4 regions of the Bradyrhizobium sp. JR4.1 genome follow, and region 3 is predicted to be linked to each of the others. Evidence: predicted binding sites of a transcription regulator. Region 3 holds the regulator's gene; each other region holds the start of a gene.

Region 1 (3,549 bases), on a different contig from region 3:
GAGGCGGGCATCGATCTCGGTGCCGCCAAAGACGGCTGGTATCGCGAGATCGGTCAGGGCATGGGCCCGGCACTCAACATGGCGTCGTCGTCGAACGCCTATCTGCTGTCGGACCGCGGCACCTGGTTGTCATTCAAGAATCGCGGCGAGCTTGCCGTCCTGACCGAAGGCGACAAGCGGCTGTTCAACCAGTACGGCGTCATGCTGGTGAATCCGGCCAAGCATGCGAACGTGAAGGCGAGGGACGGACAGGCCTTCATCGACTGGCTGATCTCTCCTGGGGGGCAGGAGGCCATCGCCGGCTACAAGGTCGGCGGCGAGCAGCTATTTTTCCCCAACGCGTCCCACTAGCAGGAAGGCGACGGTTGATACTGCGACGCTGAGTGCAAGCAGGATCAGCCCGAGCCCGAGCGCCAGCGGCAGGTCGCCCTTGCTGGTCTCCAGCGCGATCGCCGTCGTCATCGTGCGCGTGAAACCGCGAATGTTGCCGCCGACGATGAGGATGGCGCCAACCTCCGCGATCGCGCGCCCGAAGGCTGCTAGAAAGGCCGTCAGCAGCGAGGTCCGGCCCAGCGCGAACAGCAAGCCGATGCTGCGCAACGTCGACAGCCCGTCGATCCGCGCCAAGTCGCCATACTCCGCCCACAGCAGGCTCGCCGGCCGGTGCACCAGCGCGACCACGATCGGTGTGGCGAGCAGCGATTGCGCAATCACCATGGCCGTTGGCGTAAACAACAGGCCGGCGGCCCCGAACGGGCCGGATCGTGACAGCATAAGATAGAGTGCGAGCCCGACCACGACCGGCGGAAGACCAAGCAAGGCATTGGTGAGAACGATGATGACCTGCCGCCCGCGGAACCGGGTGATCGCAAGCAGCGCCCCGAACGGTGCCCCGATCAGAAGCGCGACAATGCTGGCGGTCAGGCTGACGCGCACCGACAGTCCGACGATGCCCAGAAGCTCTGCGTCGGCTCCGCCGATCAGCGTGAAGGCGGCGCCGATGGATCGCGCGAATTCGTTCATCCGTGCCTGAGCTTCGGCGCCCGCCGCCATGGCTGGGGTCCGTCAATTCCAGGACTGCGGAGCTGCGTCACGTCTGATTCCCTGCAAGTATCCAGTGGCCCGGCCCGCCGCAGGAAAAGCTTCCAGGCAGCAGGCCAGTCACAGAATACTCGCGCGGACCGGTTTGGAAACCGAATTCGACCGGATATCAAAGTCGCGGGCCGTTTGGCAGCAGCTTCCCTTTGATATCACCGCTTGACGTTGGCCGATGCCGAGAGCGTGGGGGCTGCCCCAATGCTCTGCTGCCAATAATGCTCGATCTGCTCGACCAAAGCGTGCGGCAGCGGAACGTAGTTGAGCGTCTCGGCCTGCTGTTTTCCGTTCTTCAGCGACCAGCGGACGAAATCGATGGCGGCCGCCGACCTGTCGACGGATTTGGGCGCCTTCGGCATCAGCACGAAAGTTGTGGCCGTGATCGGGTAGGCGTCTTCGCCGGGCGCATTGGTGAGCACGAGATGAAAATCCTTCTCCGCCTTCCAGTCCGCGCTCGCGGCCGCAGCCTGGAACGATGTGGCGTCGGGAACGACGAAATTGCCGGCGCTGTTCTGCACTCGGCCAAAGGAGATCCGGTCGAGCCGCTGCAATGCGTAACTGTATTCGAGATAGCCGATCGCGCCGGAAACGAGGCTGACGAGCGAGGCTACGCCATCATTGCCCTTGCCGCCGAGGCCAAGCGGCCACTCGACGGAGGTCCCTTCTCCGACGCTCGTCTTCCACTGCGGGCTGACCTTGGAAAGGTAGTTCGACCAGTTGAATGTCGTCCCGGATCCGTCGATGCGATGGACCACCGTGATCGGCGTGTTCGGCAGCCTGATGTCGGGGTTGACCGCGCGAATGGCCGGGTCGTTCCAGGATTTGAGCCTGCCGAGATAGATATCGGCGAGCATCTGGCCGGTGAAGCGGATCTGGCCGGGCTTGACTCCGTCGATATTGACCACTGGCACCACGCCCCCGATCACGATCGGGAATTGCATCATGCCGAGCTTGTCGAGCTCTTTGGGATCGAGCGGCATATCGCTGGCGCTGAAATCGACGGCCTCTTTCTTGATCAGGCCGACGCCGATGCTCGAGCCGACCGCCTGATAGCTGACGGTGTTGCCGGTCTTCGTTTTATACGCATCGATCCATTTCGCCATCACGGGCGAAACGAAAGTTGAGCCGGCCCCTTTGGTCTCAGCTGCCAGGCTTTGCGTAGCGACGAGCAGAGCGGCGAGGATCATGGGGAGTGCGATGTGTTTCTTCATGTGCGCGACGCTAACAGCTCGGGCAGGAAGCAGATGTGGTCTATGTCACAAAACTGTCGCGATTGCTTGTGTGAGGCGCGTCACGAGCAGCACACGACGAGGGTCGGCACGAGAGCCTTTGGCGCACCTACCGCGATGCGTGCGTCGGATCAGATCAAGTCGCGCAGCACTTCAACAAGCCGGGCACACTCTGCCTCCGTTCCGACCGTGATGCGCAGGAAGTTCTCGATGCGTGGCTTGCCGAAATGCCGGACCAGAACGCCACGCTGGCGAAGCGCTGCCGCGAGATCTGCTCCGCTCCGGCTTCGATGGCGCGCGAAGACGAAGTTGGCGAGCGACGGCAACACCTCGAAGCCGAGTTGTCTGAGGTCGCGGGCCAAGGTTTCGCGGCTCGCGATGATACGGGCACGGGTGTCTCGGAACCAGCCGTCGTCCTCGATGGCGGCGGCGGCGCCGGCGATCGCGAGGCAATCGACGGGATAGGAGTTGAAGCTGTCCTTCACGCGTTCCAGCGCTTCGATCAGCGGTCGTTGGCCGATGGCAAAACCAACCCGCAGGCCAGCGAGCGAGCGCGACTTCGAGAAGGTCTGGATGACCAGCAGATTGTCGTGGCGCGCAACCAGCGGCACGGCGCTCTCCGCGCCGAAATCGACATAAGCCTCGTCAACCACCACCAGCCGGTCCGGCTGTTCGGCCAACAGCGATGCGATTGCGTCGCGCTGAAGGGCAATGCCGGTAGGAGCGTTCGGATTGCAAAGCAGGATGGCGCTCGATGGCCGCCTGTAGTCGGAGATATCGATCCTCATCGCAGCATCGAGCGGCACCTCCTCATGCGTTATTCCATAGAGGCCGCAATAAACAGGGTAGAAGCTGTAGGTGACGTCGGGGAATAGAAGCGGTGGTTCGTGCTTCAGAAGCGCCTGGAAGGTGTGGGCCAGAACCTCGTCGGAGCCGTTGCCGACGAACACTTGCTCGGGCGCCACATCGCAATGGGCCGCGATCGCCTCACGCAGGCGCGTTGCGCGCGGATCGGGATAAAGGCGCAGCCGCTCCACGGCCGCTGCGATCGCCGCCAGCACGCGCGGCGAGGGCGGGTAGGGATTCTCGTTGGTATTGAGCTTAACGATGCCGTCCTGCTTGGGCTGCTCGCCGGGGACGTAGGGCGAAAGCGTGTGGACGACCGGACTCCAGAAACGGCTCATGATCTCCAATCCGAATGTGATCGGGCACAGTAGGGTATACG
Region 2 (3,549 bases), 460 kb from region 3:
GTGCCGAAGGGTCTCGATCCGACGGCGCGTGCCGCGCGGCTGCCGGTGCCGGACCCGCGGCCGTCGGAGAAGATCGCGAAGCTGTTTCCGCAAACAGAGCCCGCGAAGGACAAGCCGGCGGCAGCCGAGGCGCAAAGCAGGAGCGAGACGGTCGCTGTCGCCGGTCCAGTCCCGCTGCCGGTGCCGCGTCCCGTGATCGAGCCGGTTCAGGAGCCGCGGCGGCCGGTGAAAAATCGTTCCCATCGGCAGCAATGAAGCGATCGTCCCGTCCGCCCGTGCTGGAGCCTCGTCCCTCGCCGCGCCGTCGCGCGCTGAGCGAAGAAGAGCGCGCGCTGTGGGATACGGTCGCAAAGCAGGTCAAGCCGCTGAGGAAGCCTCGTGCGGTGAAGGCGCAAGCTGCGCCGCGCACCGAGCCTTCCCCCGCAGCGCCCCCCACGCGGCCTGCGCCATCACCACGTCCGATTGCCGCTGCCCCGGCACTGCGTGCAGCGAAGCCGGCGGTGCCGCCGCTCGCGCCGCTCGGCAAGCGCGAGCGCACAAAGTTGTCGCGCGGGCGCAGCGAGATCGAGGCGCGGCTCGATCTGCACGGCATGACCCAGATGCGCGCGCATCGCGCACTGACCGGATTTCTGCACCGCGCTCATCATGACGGCCTGACCTTCGTGCTCGTCATCACCGGCAAGGGCCGAAGCGGCGGCGAAAGCGGCGTGCTGCGCCGCCAGGTGCCGGAATGGCTGAGCCTGCCGGAATTCCGGGCTTTTGTGGTCGGCTTTGAGGAAGCCGGTATCGGCCATGGCGGCGAGGGCGCGCTTTACGTGCGGATCAGGCGGGCGAGATTCTAACCGCGGGCTCGCTGCGACCTCTCCCGCGTGCCTTGCGGGTGAGGTTTCGGAGCCCGCGGGACGATCGTCTGCTTCACTATTCTGCTGAAGACGTAGCGACCAACCCATCACTCCCGAATGCTGCACCGCGAACGGAGGACGCCGCTCGCGGCATTCGCCTATTTGACGGCTTCCCTTTTGCCGCGCTTGCCGCTTTCGTTTCGGCCGCTTACACAGTCATGTGAACGTCATATGGCGCTGCTAGCGCAAGCGATCATTTTTGACGGCCCAAGAGAACGGCCAAGGGAGGTTTACTTGATGGCTCTTAGACACTTTGGAGCGGCTGCCGCTATTGCGCTCACGGTTGGACTATCGGCCTCGCCGGCCTTGGCCGCGACCGAAATCCAGTGGTGGCACGCGATGACCGGCGCCAACAATGACGTCATCGTCAAGCTCGCCACCGACTTCAACGCGTCGCAGAGCGACTACAAGGTGATCCCGACCTACAAGGGCAACTACCCCGATACGATGAACGCCGGCATCGCGGCGTTCCGCGCCGGCAACGCGCCGCACATCATGCAGGTGTTCGAAGTCGGCACCGCGACCATGATGGCTGCGACCGGCGCCGTGAAGCCCGTCTACAAGCTTATGGCGGACGCCGGCGAAAAGTTCGATCCCAAGATCTACCTGCCCGCCATCACCGGCTACTATTCGACGTCGAAGGGCGAGATGCTCTCATTCCCCTTCAACTCGTCCTCGACTGTGATGTGGGTGAACCTCGACGAGCTGAAGAAGGCGAACGTGGAGATTCCGAAGACCTGGCCCGAAACGTTCGAGGCCGCCAAGAAGCTGAAGGCTGCGGGTCACGACACCTGCGGCTTCTCCGGCTCCTGGGTCACATGGGTCAATCTCGAGCAGCTCTCGGCCTGGCACAACGTGCCGCTCGCCAGCAAGGCCAACGGCCTCGACGGCTTTGACACCGTGCTCGAGTTCAACGGACCGCTTCAGGTCAAGCATCTCGAAACCCTTGTCGAGCTGCAGAAGACCAAGACCTATGACTACGCCGGCCGCACCAACACCGGCGAAGGCCGCTTCACCTCCGGCGAATGCCCGATCTACCTGACCTCGTCGGCGTTCTTCGGCAACGTCAAGGCGCAGGCCAAGTTCAACTTCACCGCCGTGCCGATGCCGTATTATCCCGACGTCAAGGGCGCGCCGCAGAACTCGATCATCGGCGGCGCTTCGCTCTGGGTGATGGGCGGCAAGTCGGCCGAGGAATACAAGGGCGTCGCGAAGTTCCTGACCTTCCTCTCGGACACCGATCGCCAGGTCTATATCCACAAGGCCTCGGGCTATCTGCCGATCACCAAGGCGGCCTATGCCAAGGCGAAGGAAGAGGGCTTCTACAAGGATCAGCCCTATCTCGAGACCCCGCTGCTCGAGCTGACCAACAAGGAGCCGACCGAGAACTCGCGCGGCCTGCGCCTCGGCAACATGGTGCAGCTGCGTGACGTCTGGTCGGAAGAGATCGAGCAGGCGCTGGCCGGCAAGAAGACCGCCAAGCAGGCGCTGGATTCCGCCGTCGAGCGCGGCAACACGATGCTGCGGCAGTTCGAAAAAACCGCCGTCAAGTGAGGCAATGAGCGGCAGGCCGCGACCCGGCCTGCCGCTCTGCTGGCATCATGCAAAAGCAAGCCATTTTCCAGTCAAGGCTGTTACCGTACGCGCTGGTTGCGCCGCAGCTCGCGATCGTCCTGATTTTCTTCTATTGGCCGGCCCTGCAGGCGGTGATCCAGTCCTTCCTGCTCCAGGACGCCTTCGGTCTGTCGACCACCTTTGTCTGGTTCGAGAATTACATCGAGCTGTTCAAGGACGCGGCCTATTTCGAGGCGATCGTCCGAACGTTCTTCTTCTCGTTCGCGATCGCCGTCTCGTCGTTGTCCTTCGCGCTGCTGCTCGCCGTGATGGCGGACAAGCCGCTGCGTGGCTCGATGCTCTACCGCACGCTCCTGATCTGGCCCTATGCGGTGGCGCCGCCCGTGGTCGGCGTGCTCTGGATCTTCATGCTGCATCCCTCGCTCGGCGTGCTCTCGCGCTATCTGCGCAACATGGGCATCGACTGGAATCCGCTGCTCGACGGCGACCAGGCCGCGGCGCTGATCATCCTCGCCGCCGCGTGGAAGCAAATCTCCTATAATTTCCTGTTCTTCCTCGCAGGCCTGCAAGCGATCCCCAAGAGCGTGTTCGAGGCCGCCGCGATCGACGGCGCCCGTCCGATGCGGCGGTTCTGGACCGTGACTTTCCCGCTGCTATCGCCGACCATCTTCTTCCTGCTGGTGGTCAACATCGTCTACGCCTTCTTCGACACGTTCGGCATCATTGACACTATGACCCGCGGCGGACCCGGAACGTCGACGGTCACGCTGGTCTACAAGGTCTATTCCGACGGCCTGCTTGGCGGCAATCTCGGCAGCTCGGCGGCGCAGTCGGTGATCCTGATGGTCATGGTCATCGTGCTCACCGGAATCCAGTTCCGGTTCGTCGAACGCAAGGTGACCTACTGATGGTCGAGGAAGAGGGCTTCCGGCGCTACATCGCCCATATCATCCTCTGGATCGGGATCGCGATCGTCGCTTTCCCCGTCTACATCGCGTTCGTCGCTTCGACCCAGGACAACGCGCTGATCGCCAACGGACAGATGTCACTGCTGCCGGGCGGTCATTTCTTC
Region 3 (3,549 bases):
TGGTCAGCTGATGCTCGACCAGACCAACATCCTCGACGGCAAGCTGGACCTCAATTTGCTGCGCGCCCGCGTCGGCATGGTGTTCCAGAAGCCGACGCCGTTCCCGATGACGATCTACGAGAACATCGCGTTCGGCATCCGCCTGTATGAGAAGATCTCGAAGTCCGAAATGGACGGCCGCGTCGAGAAGGCGCTGCGCGGCGGCGCGCTGTGGAACGAGGTCAAGGACAAGCTCAACGCCTCCGGCCTGTCGCTCTCCGGCGGCCAGCAGCAGCGCCTCTGCATCGCCCGCACCGTCGCGGTGCGGCCCGAGGTGATCCTGTTCGACGAACCCTGTTCGGCGCTCGACCCGATCTCGACCGCCAAGGTCGAGGAGCTGATCCAGGAGCTGTCCGAGGATTACACGATCGCGATCGTCACCCACAACATGCAGCAGGCGGCGCGCGTCTCCGACAAGACCGCCTTCATGTATCTCGGCGAGCTGATCGAGTTCGACGACACCAGCAAGATCTTCACGTCGCCGACCGACCGGCGCACGCAGGATTACATCACCGGCCGGTTCGGCTGAGGAGACGCGACATGGCTTCCGAACATACCGCAAAGGCTTTCGACACCGACCTCCAGGAACTCACCCGCCTGGTCGCCGAGATGGGCGGCATCGCCGAGCGCATGATCGTCGAGTCCGTCGACGCGCTGATCCGCCGCGACGTCCCGCTCGGCCAGCGCGTCGTTGCCATCGACACCGAGCTCGACGCGCTGCAGAAGCGCATCGAGGAGCGTGCGGTGCTCACCATCGCCCGCCGCCAGCCGATGGCGGTCGATCTGCGCGAGATCGTCGGCGCCATGCGCGTCGCGACTGATCTCGAGCGCATCGGCGACCTCGCCAAGAACATGGGCAAGCGCGTCGCGGCGCTGGAAACGGACTTCCATCCGCTCAAGCTGTTCCGCGGCCTCGAGCACATGACCGACCTCGTGCAGCAGCAGGTCAAGTCGGTGCTGGACGCCTATGCCGCGCATGATTTGCCGGCGGCGATGGCGGTGTGGAAGGGCGACGAGGAAGTCGACGCCATCTGCACCTCGTTGTTCCGCGAGCTCCTCACCTACATGATGGAGGATCCGCGCAACATCTCGTTCTGTATTCACCTGATGTTCTGCGCCAAGAACATCGAGCGGATCGGCGACCACGCCACCAACATCGCCGAGACCGTGTTCTACATGATCGAGGGCCAGGCGATCACCGACAAGCGGCCGAAGGGCGACATGACGACCTTCGCCAACACGGTACCGAACACCTGAAGACTTAAGGGAGCGACGACCCGATGGGCGCACGCATTATGGTGGTTGAGGACGAGGAAGCCCTGACCGAGCTTCTCCGCTACAACCTCGAAGGCGACGGCTATGACGTCGAGACGGTGATGCGCGGCGACGACGCCGACACCCGCCTCAAGGAGCACATCCCCGATCTGATCGTGCTCGACTGGATGCTGCCGGGCCTGTCGGGCATCGAACTGTGCCGGCGGCTTCGCACCCGTCCCGAGACCAAGCAGCTCCCGATCATCATGCTCACCGCGCGCGGCGAGGAGAGCGAGCGGGTGCGGGGTCTTGCGACCGGCGCCGACGATTACATCGTCAAGCCGTTCTCGGTGCCGGAGCTGCTGGCGCGCGTGAAGGGCCTGCTGCGGCGCGCGAGCCCCGAGCGGCTCGCCACCGTGCTTGCTTTTGGCGACATCGAGCTCGACCGTGACAAGCGCCGCGTGGCGCGCTCAGGCCGGCCGATCGATCTCGGTCCGACCGAATATCGCCTGCTGGAGTTCTTCCTGGAGCACCCGGGCCGGGTGTTCTCGCGCGAGCAACTGCTCGACAGCGTCTGGGGCCGCGACATCTATATCGACGAGCGTACCGTCGACGTGCATATCGGCCGCCTGCGCAAGCTGCTCAATCTCGGCCGCGAGCAAGACCCGATCCGCACCGTCCGCGGCGCCGGCTACGCGCTGGATGATCGGTTTGCGAAGGCGGAGCAGGTGTAGGGTTGCAGGCTTGTTTGTTGGCGAGCTGTCCCTGCATTCTCCGATGTCGTCCCGGACAAGCGAGCGCTGATCCGGGACCCATAACCACAGGGAGTGGTTTGGCGAAGACTCCGAGTTACCCCTTTCGCACGACTACTTCGTGCTCGGAGTATGGGTCCTGGCTTTCGCCAGGACGACACTGAAATTATTGAACTGTCTTTGCGCGACGACTTGCCGTGATTACCGCGGACCCGGCTTCACCGGTGCGCGGCGCCGATCCGACGCCGGCTGGTACGCAACACGCGAGTGCTGGGCGCAATAGGGCAGGCCGGACAGCGCCCGTCCACCGCAGAAGAAGAAGTCCGGGCTCGAGGGATCGCCGACCGGCCAGTGGCAGGTCGCCTCGTTCAATTCGAGCAGCGACAGCCGCTGGCTCATCGGCACCACGTTGTCGTAGGTGACCGGATCCGGCTCAGCCTCGACCTCGAAGGCCTGCGCCAGCGCGGTGTTGCCGCGCGAGATCGGGCGGCTCACCCGCATCATGTGCTGCGCGGGGCGCGCCTTGCGCGGCCGGGGCGCTGCCGATGATGGGCTCTTGGCGCGGCCCGAGAGGCCGAGCCTGTGCACTTTGCCGATCACGGCATTGCGGGTCACATTGCCGAGCTCCGCCGCGATCTGGCTGGCCGAAAGTCCGGCCTCCCAGAGCTTTTTCAGCTGCTCGACGCGATCATCGGACCAGGTCAAAACCGTCATTGCACCCTTTCCCTCGCTGCGCGCCAGCCATCCTGGGGCCTCGCAGCGAATGCCTAAGCCTTCAAAAACCCGTGCCGCCAGAATCCCTTAAGGCTCGCCGGGCGCGTCTTGAACGCCCGAACGTTTACGCCGGTACATAAGGACTTAAAGATCAGAACCACTGCACGAGATGTCGTATCTGACAATCCAAACGCTACAATATGGCGTGACTCCCGCGCAAGAGTCCGCCGACTCGCTTCCACATGTTCCGTGGCTAAATCCCGCAAAATCGGCACCGCAAGACTACGGATTCAGCGTTTCGCGAGGCTTTCCGGGCGGCATTGACACCCGTTTCACCAGGCCTAAGATAGTCGCACGTGCCGCCCTCAAGAGGCGGCACGTTTCGTTTTCCGGGCCGGTCGATGGTGCGTTGCGTAATGCACGCTCACACCGTCCGCAACATTCAAGTGACCGTCATGACTAACAGCGCAGCGCCGCATTTGCTCCCCGTTTTCGCCAGGTCCGACCTCGGTTTCGAGCGTGGCGAAGGCTGCTGGCTGATCGCGACCAATGGCGAGCGCTATCTCGATTTCACCTCCGGGGTGGCGGTGAATGCGCTCGGCCATGCCCATCCGGCGCTGGTCGCGGCGTTGCAGGAACAGGCCACGAAGCTCTGGCACATGTCGAACCTGTTCCAGAGCCCGGACGGCGAAAAGCTTGCCGCGCGCCTGTGCAATGAAAGTTTCGCGGACTTCGTGTTCTTCTGCAATTCCGGCGCCGAAGCGCTGGAATGCGTGATCAAGGTCGTGCG
Region 4 (3,549 bases), 290 kb from region 3:
CAGCCACTCGCCGACATCGGTCCAGACCCGCTGTCCGTTGTCGAGTGTAAGGATGCGGTCGAAATAGCTGATGAAGTTGCCGTAATGGGTGAACAGCGTGCGCAGATTCACTTCGGCGCCGAACGCGGCCAGACACAGTGCAGCGGCGAAGATCACGGCTCCAAACAGGAGTCGGAGCCGCCTGCGCGCGACCGCCTGGCGATAGGCGGCGTTGAGCACGGCGAGCTGCTGCTCGGGAAGGATCGAAACCGCGACGGTCATCTGATCAGGAAAGGTGGTCGATCAAAGAGAAAGAGCCGGGTCCATCGACCCGGCTCCAGTGGCATCGTCCGAAACTCAGGACGCCTTCTTCTTACGCAGCGCATCGACGAACTTGATCAGCTCGATCGTGCCATCCCAATCCTTGGTGGTCGCGGGATGAAAACCCTTCTTCTGGCCGTCCTGGAGGCGATCGAAAGCCGCCTTGTCCTTGACCGGCGCGTCGAAGAACGCCTTGGCGATGGCGGCCTTGGCCTCTTCCGGCAGGTCGGAATTGTAGGCATAGGGACCGTTGATGATCGGCGCCGATTTGTGGATGATACGGAAATCGTCCTTCTTCATCGCCGAACCGTCGGCATTCTTCAGCATGCCCTTGGTCAGCATCTGCGCCAGCGTCGAATCGTCATCGCTGGTCCACTGGTTGGCGGCAACGTCGACAGTGCCCTGCGCCAGCGCCAGGATCGCGTTCTCATGGCTGCCGGTGAAGACGACCTTGCTGAAATAGGTGTCGGCATCCGCGATGCCCATCTTGTCGAGCTCGAAGCGCGGCACGTTGTTGCCGGAGGTCGAGTTCGGGTCGACCAGGCCGAGGTTCTTGCCTTTGAGCTGGTCGATGCTCTTGTAGGGGCTGCTCGTCTTGACGAAGAACACCGAGTAGTAGCCGGTCGAGCCGTCGGAATTGATGTCGTTGGCGAAGGCGTCGGTCTTGACGCCGGTCAGGCGGGCGCGGGCGAACGAGGCAGAGCCGTAGCTCGCGATGTGGATGTTGCCGGCGCGCTGGCCTTCGATCACGGCAGCGTAGTCGTTGGCGATGCGCAGCGTGACTTTCACGCCCAGTTCCTTGGAGAGATAGCTCATGAACGGCGCCCAGCGCTCGGTGACGCCCGAGGCGTTTTCCGCCGGAATGACCGCGAAGGTCAGCTCGGGATATTTGGCCTTCCAGTCTTCGGCGGACGCGGAAGTCGTGAACGCGAGCGCGGCGGCGCCGGCAAGAATCAATCTGCGAGTAATCATGATAGCCTCTTCATTGGTTGAGGTCGGTTGACGCAAAACTGGTGAGTCCTGAAGCGGCGCAGCTCAGGCGGCGGCCGCCGTTCCAAGCGCCGGAATGCCCTGTCGCACCGGTGCAGGCGTGCCGCCCATGACATCGGCGGCTTCGAGATCGTAGAGCTCGCGCGCAACGTGCTCGGTCAACTCGGCCGGCGCGCCGTCGAACACCACGCGACCCTGCGCCATGCCGATCAGCCGGTCGCAATAGCTGCGCGCCAGATCGAGCGAATGCAGGTTGCAGAGCACGGTGATGCCGAAATGCTTGTTGATGCGCAGCAGCGCATCCATCACGATCTTGGTGTTGCGCGGGTCGAGCGAGGCGATAGGCTCGTCGGCGAGAATGATGTCGGGCTGCTGCACCAGGGCGCGGGCGATCGCCACGCGCTGCTGCTGGCCGCCGGAGAGCTGATCGGCGCGCTGGGCTGCGAGCGGGGCGATATCGAACTGCTCGAGCGCGGACATCGCCAGCGCCTTGTCCTGCTCGGGCCATGTCTGCGACAGCGAGCGCCAGGCCGGCATCGTCGCGAGCCGTCCCATCAGGACGTTGGTGAGAACATCGAGCCGGCCGACCAGGTTGAACTGCTGAAAGATCATCGCCGAGCGCGCCCGCCACTGCCGCAGCTCCTTGCCGCGCAGCGCGGTGACGTCGAGTCCGTCGAACAGGATGCGTCCCTGCGAAGGCGTCGCGAGACGGTTGATGGTCCGCAGCAGGGTCGACTTGCCGGCGCCGGACCGTCCGATCACGCCGACGAAACCGCCGGGAGAGACTTGAAACGAAGCGTCGTCCACCGCGGCTTTCACGCCGAAGCGACACGTCAGACCTTCAACCACCAGCATGCAGGGCTCCAGAGTAGCTGGGACCCACCGCTAACGCCGGCGCTTGACACTTGTGTGACACGGACGTTGCGCTGCGGCGATCCTACACACCTCATCCCCTGTTCATCCCCTGTCATCGCGTCGTCATGACATTGTCATCAAGCCGCTCGAAGAGAAACGCTCGCCCTCTCGTTCGGATGCAACATGGCCGCCAAAGCTCTTTCGGTCCAGCCGACCATCGATCCCTCGGCGAAGCTGCACGACACCAGGCTTGGGGCCTACACAGAGGTCGGTGCCCGCACGATGCTGCACGAAGTGACGATGGGCGATTACTCCTATGTCGTGAACGACGCCCAGATCACCTACACCACCATCGGAAAATTCTGCTCGATCGCGGCGATGACGCGGATCAATCCGGGCAATCACCCGATGCACCGCGCCACGCAGGCGCACTTCACCTATCGTTCGAGCGCCTATTTCGAAGGCGAGAGCGACGACACCGAGTTCTTCGACTGGCGGCGCCAGCATCACGTCCATATCGGCCATGACGTCTGGATCGGCCATGGCGCGATCGTGCTGCCGGGCCGCAACGTCGGCACCGGCGCGGTGATCGCGGCCGGCGCCATCGTCACCAAGGACGTGCCGGCCTACACCATCGTTGCCGGCAATCCGGCGCGCATCGTTCGCCGGCGGTTCTCGGAAGAGGTTGCGGGGCGGCTTGCGAGGCTCGCTTGGTGGGACTGGGATCACGACAAGTTGCGTGAAGCCCTGCCCAATTTCCGCAAGCTCGGGATTGAGGATTTCCTCACGGCATACGAAGCAGGGGCACCCTCTTCTGCCAGCAAACGAAGCGCGGTCGCGTGACAGACATATTCCTCGAGGGCGGGCGGGCCCTGATCGGCTCCGAGTTCGCCGAAACGTCGCTTCTCGTGTCCGGAACGGACATCGCAGAGATCAATGCCTCGCGCAGCCGGGCGCGGCTGGCGATCAACGCGCGCGATCTGCTGGTCCTGCCGGGCATCGTCGATCTGCATGGCGATGCCTTCGAGCGACAGATGATGCCGCGCGCCGGGGTCGATTTCCCGATCGACGTCGCGCTCGCCGACAGCGACCGCCAGGCGATTGGCAACGGCATCACCACGGTGTTTCACGCCACGACCTGTTCGTGGGAGCCGGGCCTGCGCAGCGCCGACAATGCGCGCGGCCTGATGGAGGCGATCGAACGGCAGCGCCCGCAATTTGCGGCCGACACCCGCTTTCACCTGCGCCACGAGACCTACAATCTCGATGCCGAAACCGAGATCAGCCAGTGGCTCGCTGAGGGCCGCGTCGACCTGTTCGCCTTCAACGACCACATGGACGGCACGGTGGGGGACATGGCCAAGCCCCGCAAGCGCAACCGCATGGTGGAGCGTACCGGCCTGT

What was found. Region 3 encodes PhoB, which activates phosphate uptake and scavenging genes when phosphate is short. Its sites were predicted from a motif close to TGTCATNNANCTGTCAT; they were not measured.
Region 1: pstS (phosphate ABC transporter substrate-binding protein PstS) is a predicted target of PhoB. The motif match lies at 2,350-2,366, and genes of this name have one in related genera.
Region 2: ugpB (sn-glycerol-3-phosphate ABC transporter substrate-binding protein UgpB) is a predicted target of PhoB. The motif match lies at 1,057-1,073, and genes of this name have one in related genera.
Region 4: phnC (phosphonate ABC transporter ATP-binding protein) is a predicted target of PhoB. The motif match lies at 2,267-2,283, and genes of this name have one in related genera.

The regions. Positions count from the first base shown of each region.
Region 1 is NZ_JBEPRY010000009.1:27,555-31,103, reverse strand. It holds gene ABIB90_RS19330 (ABC transporter substrate-binding protein) at 1-351, shown strand, start outside; gene ABIB90_RS19325 (ABC transporter permease) at 325-1,023, opposite strand; gene pstS (phosphate ABC transporter substrate-binding protein PstS) at 1,251-2,306, opposite strand; gene hisC (histidinol-phosphate transaminase) at 2,456-3,508, opposite strand.
Region 2 is NZ_JBEPRY010000001.1:1,013,785-1,017,333, reverse strand. It holds gene mltA (murein transglycosylase A) at 1-255, shown strand, start outside; gene ABIB90_RS04880 (Smr/MutS family protein) at 252-842, shown strand; gene ugpB (sn-glycerol-3-phosphate ABC transporter substrate-binding protein UgpB) at 1,140-2,456, shown strand; gene ugpA (sn-glycerol-3-phosphate ABC transporter permease UgpA) at 2,504-3,385, shown strand; gene ugpE (sn-glycerol-3-phosphate ABC transporter permease UgpE) at 3,385-3,549, shown strand, end outside.
Region 3 is NZ_JBEPRY010000001.1:554,997-558,545, reverse strand. It holds gene pstB (phosphate ABC transporter ATP-binding protein PstB) at 1-568, shown strand, start outside; gene phoU (phosphate signaling complex protein PhoU) at 580-1,296, shown strand; gene phoB (phosphate regulon transcriptional regulator PhoB) at 1,320-2,027, shown strand; gene ABIB90_RS02805 (GcrA family cell cycle regulator) at 2,247-2,759, opposite strand; gene ABIB90_RS02800 (aspartate aminotransferase family protein) at 3,215-3,549, shown strand, end outside.
Region 4 is NZ_JBEPRY010000001.1:260,827-264,375, forward strand. It holds gene phnE (phosphonate ABC transporter, permease protein PhnE) at 1-261, opposite strand, end outside; gene phnD (phosphonate ABC transporter substrate-binding protein) at 337-1,272, opposite strand; gene phnC (phosphonate ABC transporter ATP-binding protein) at 1,336-2,145, opposite strand; gene ABIB90_RS01380 (LbetaH domain-containing protein) at 2,329-2,988, shown strand; gene ABIB90_RS01385 (alpha-D-ribose 1-methylphosphonate 5-triphosphate diphosphatase) at 2,985-3,549, shown strand, end outside.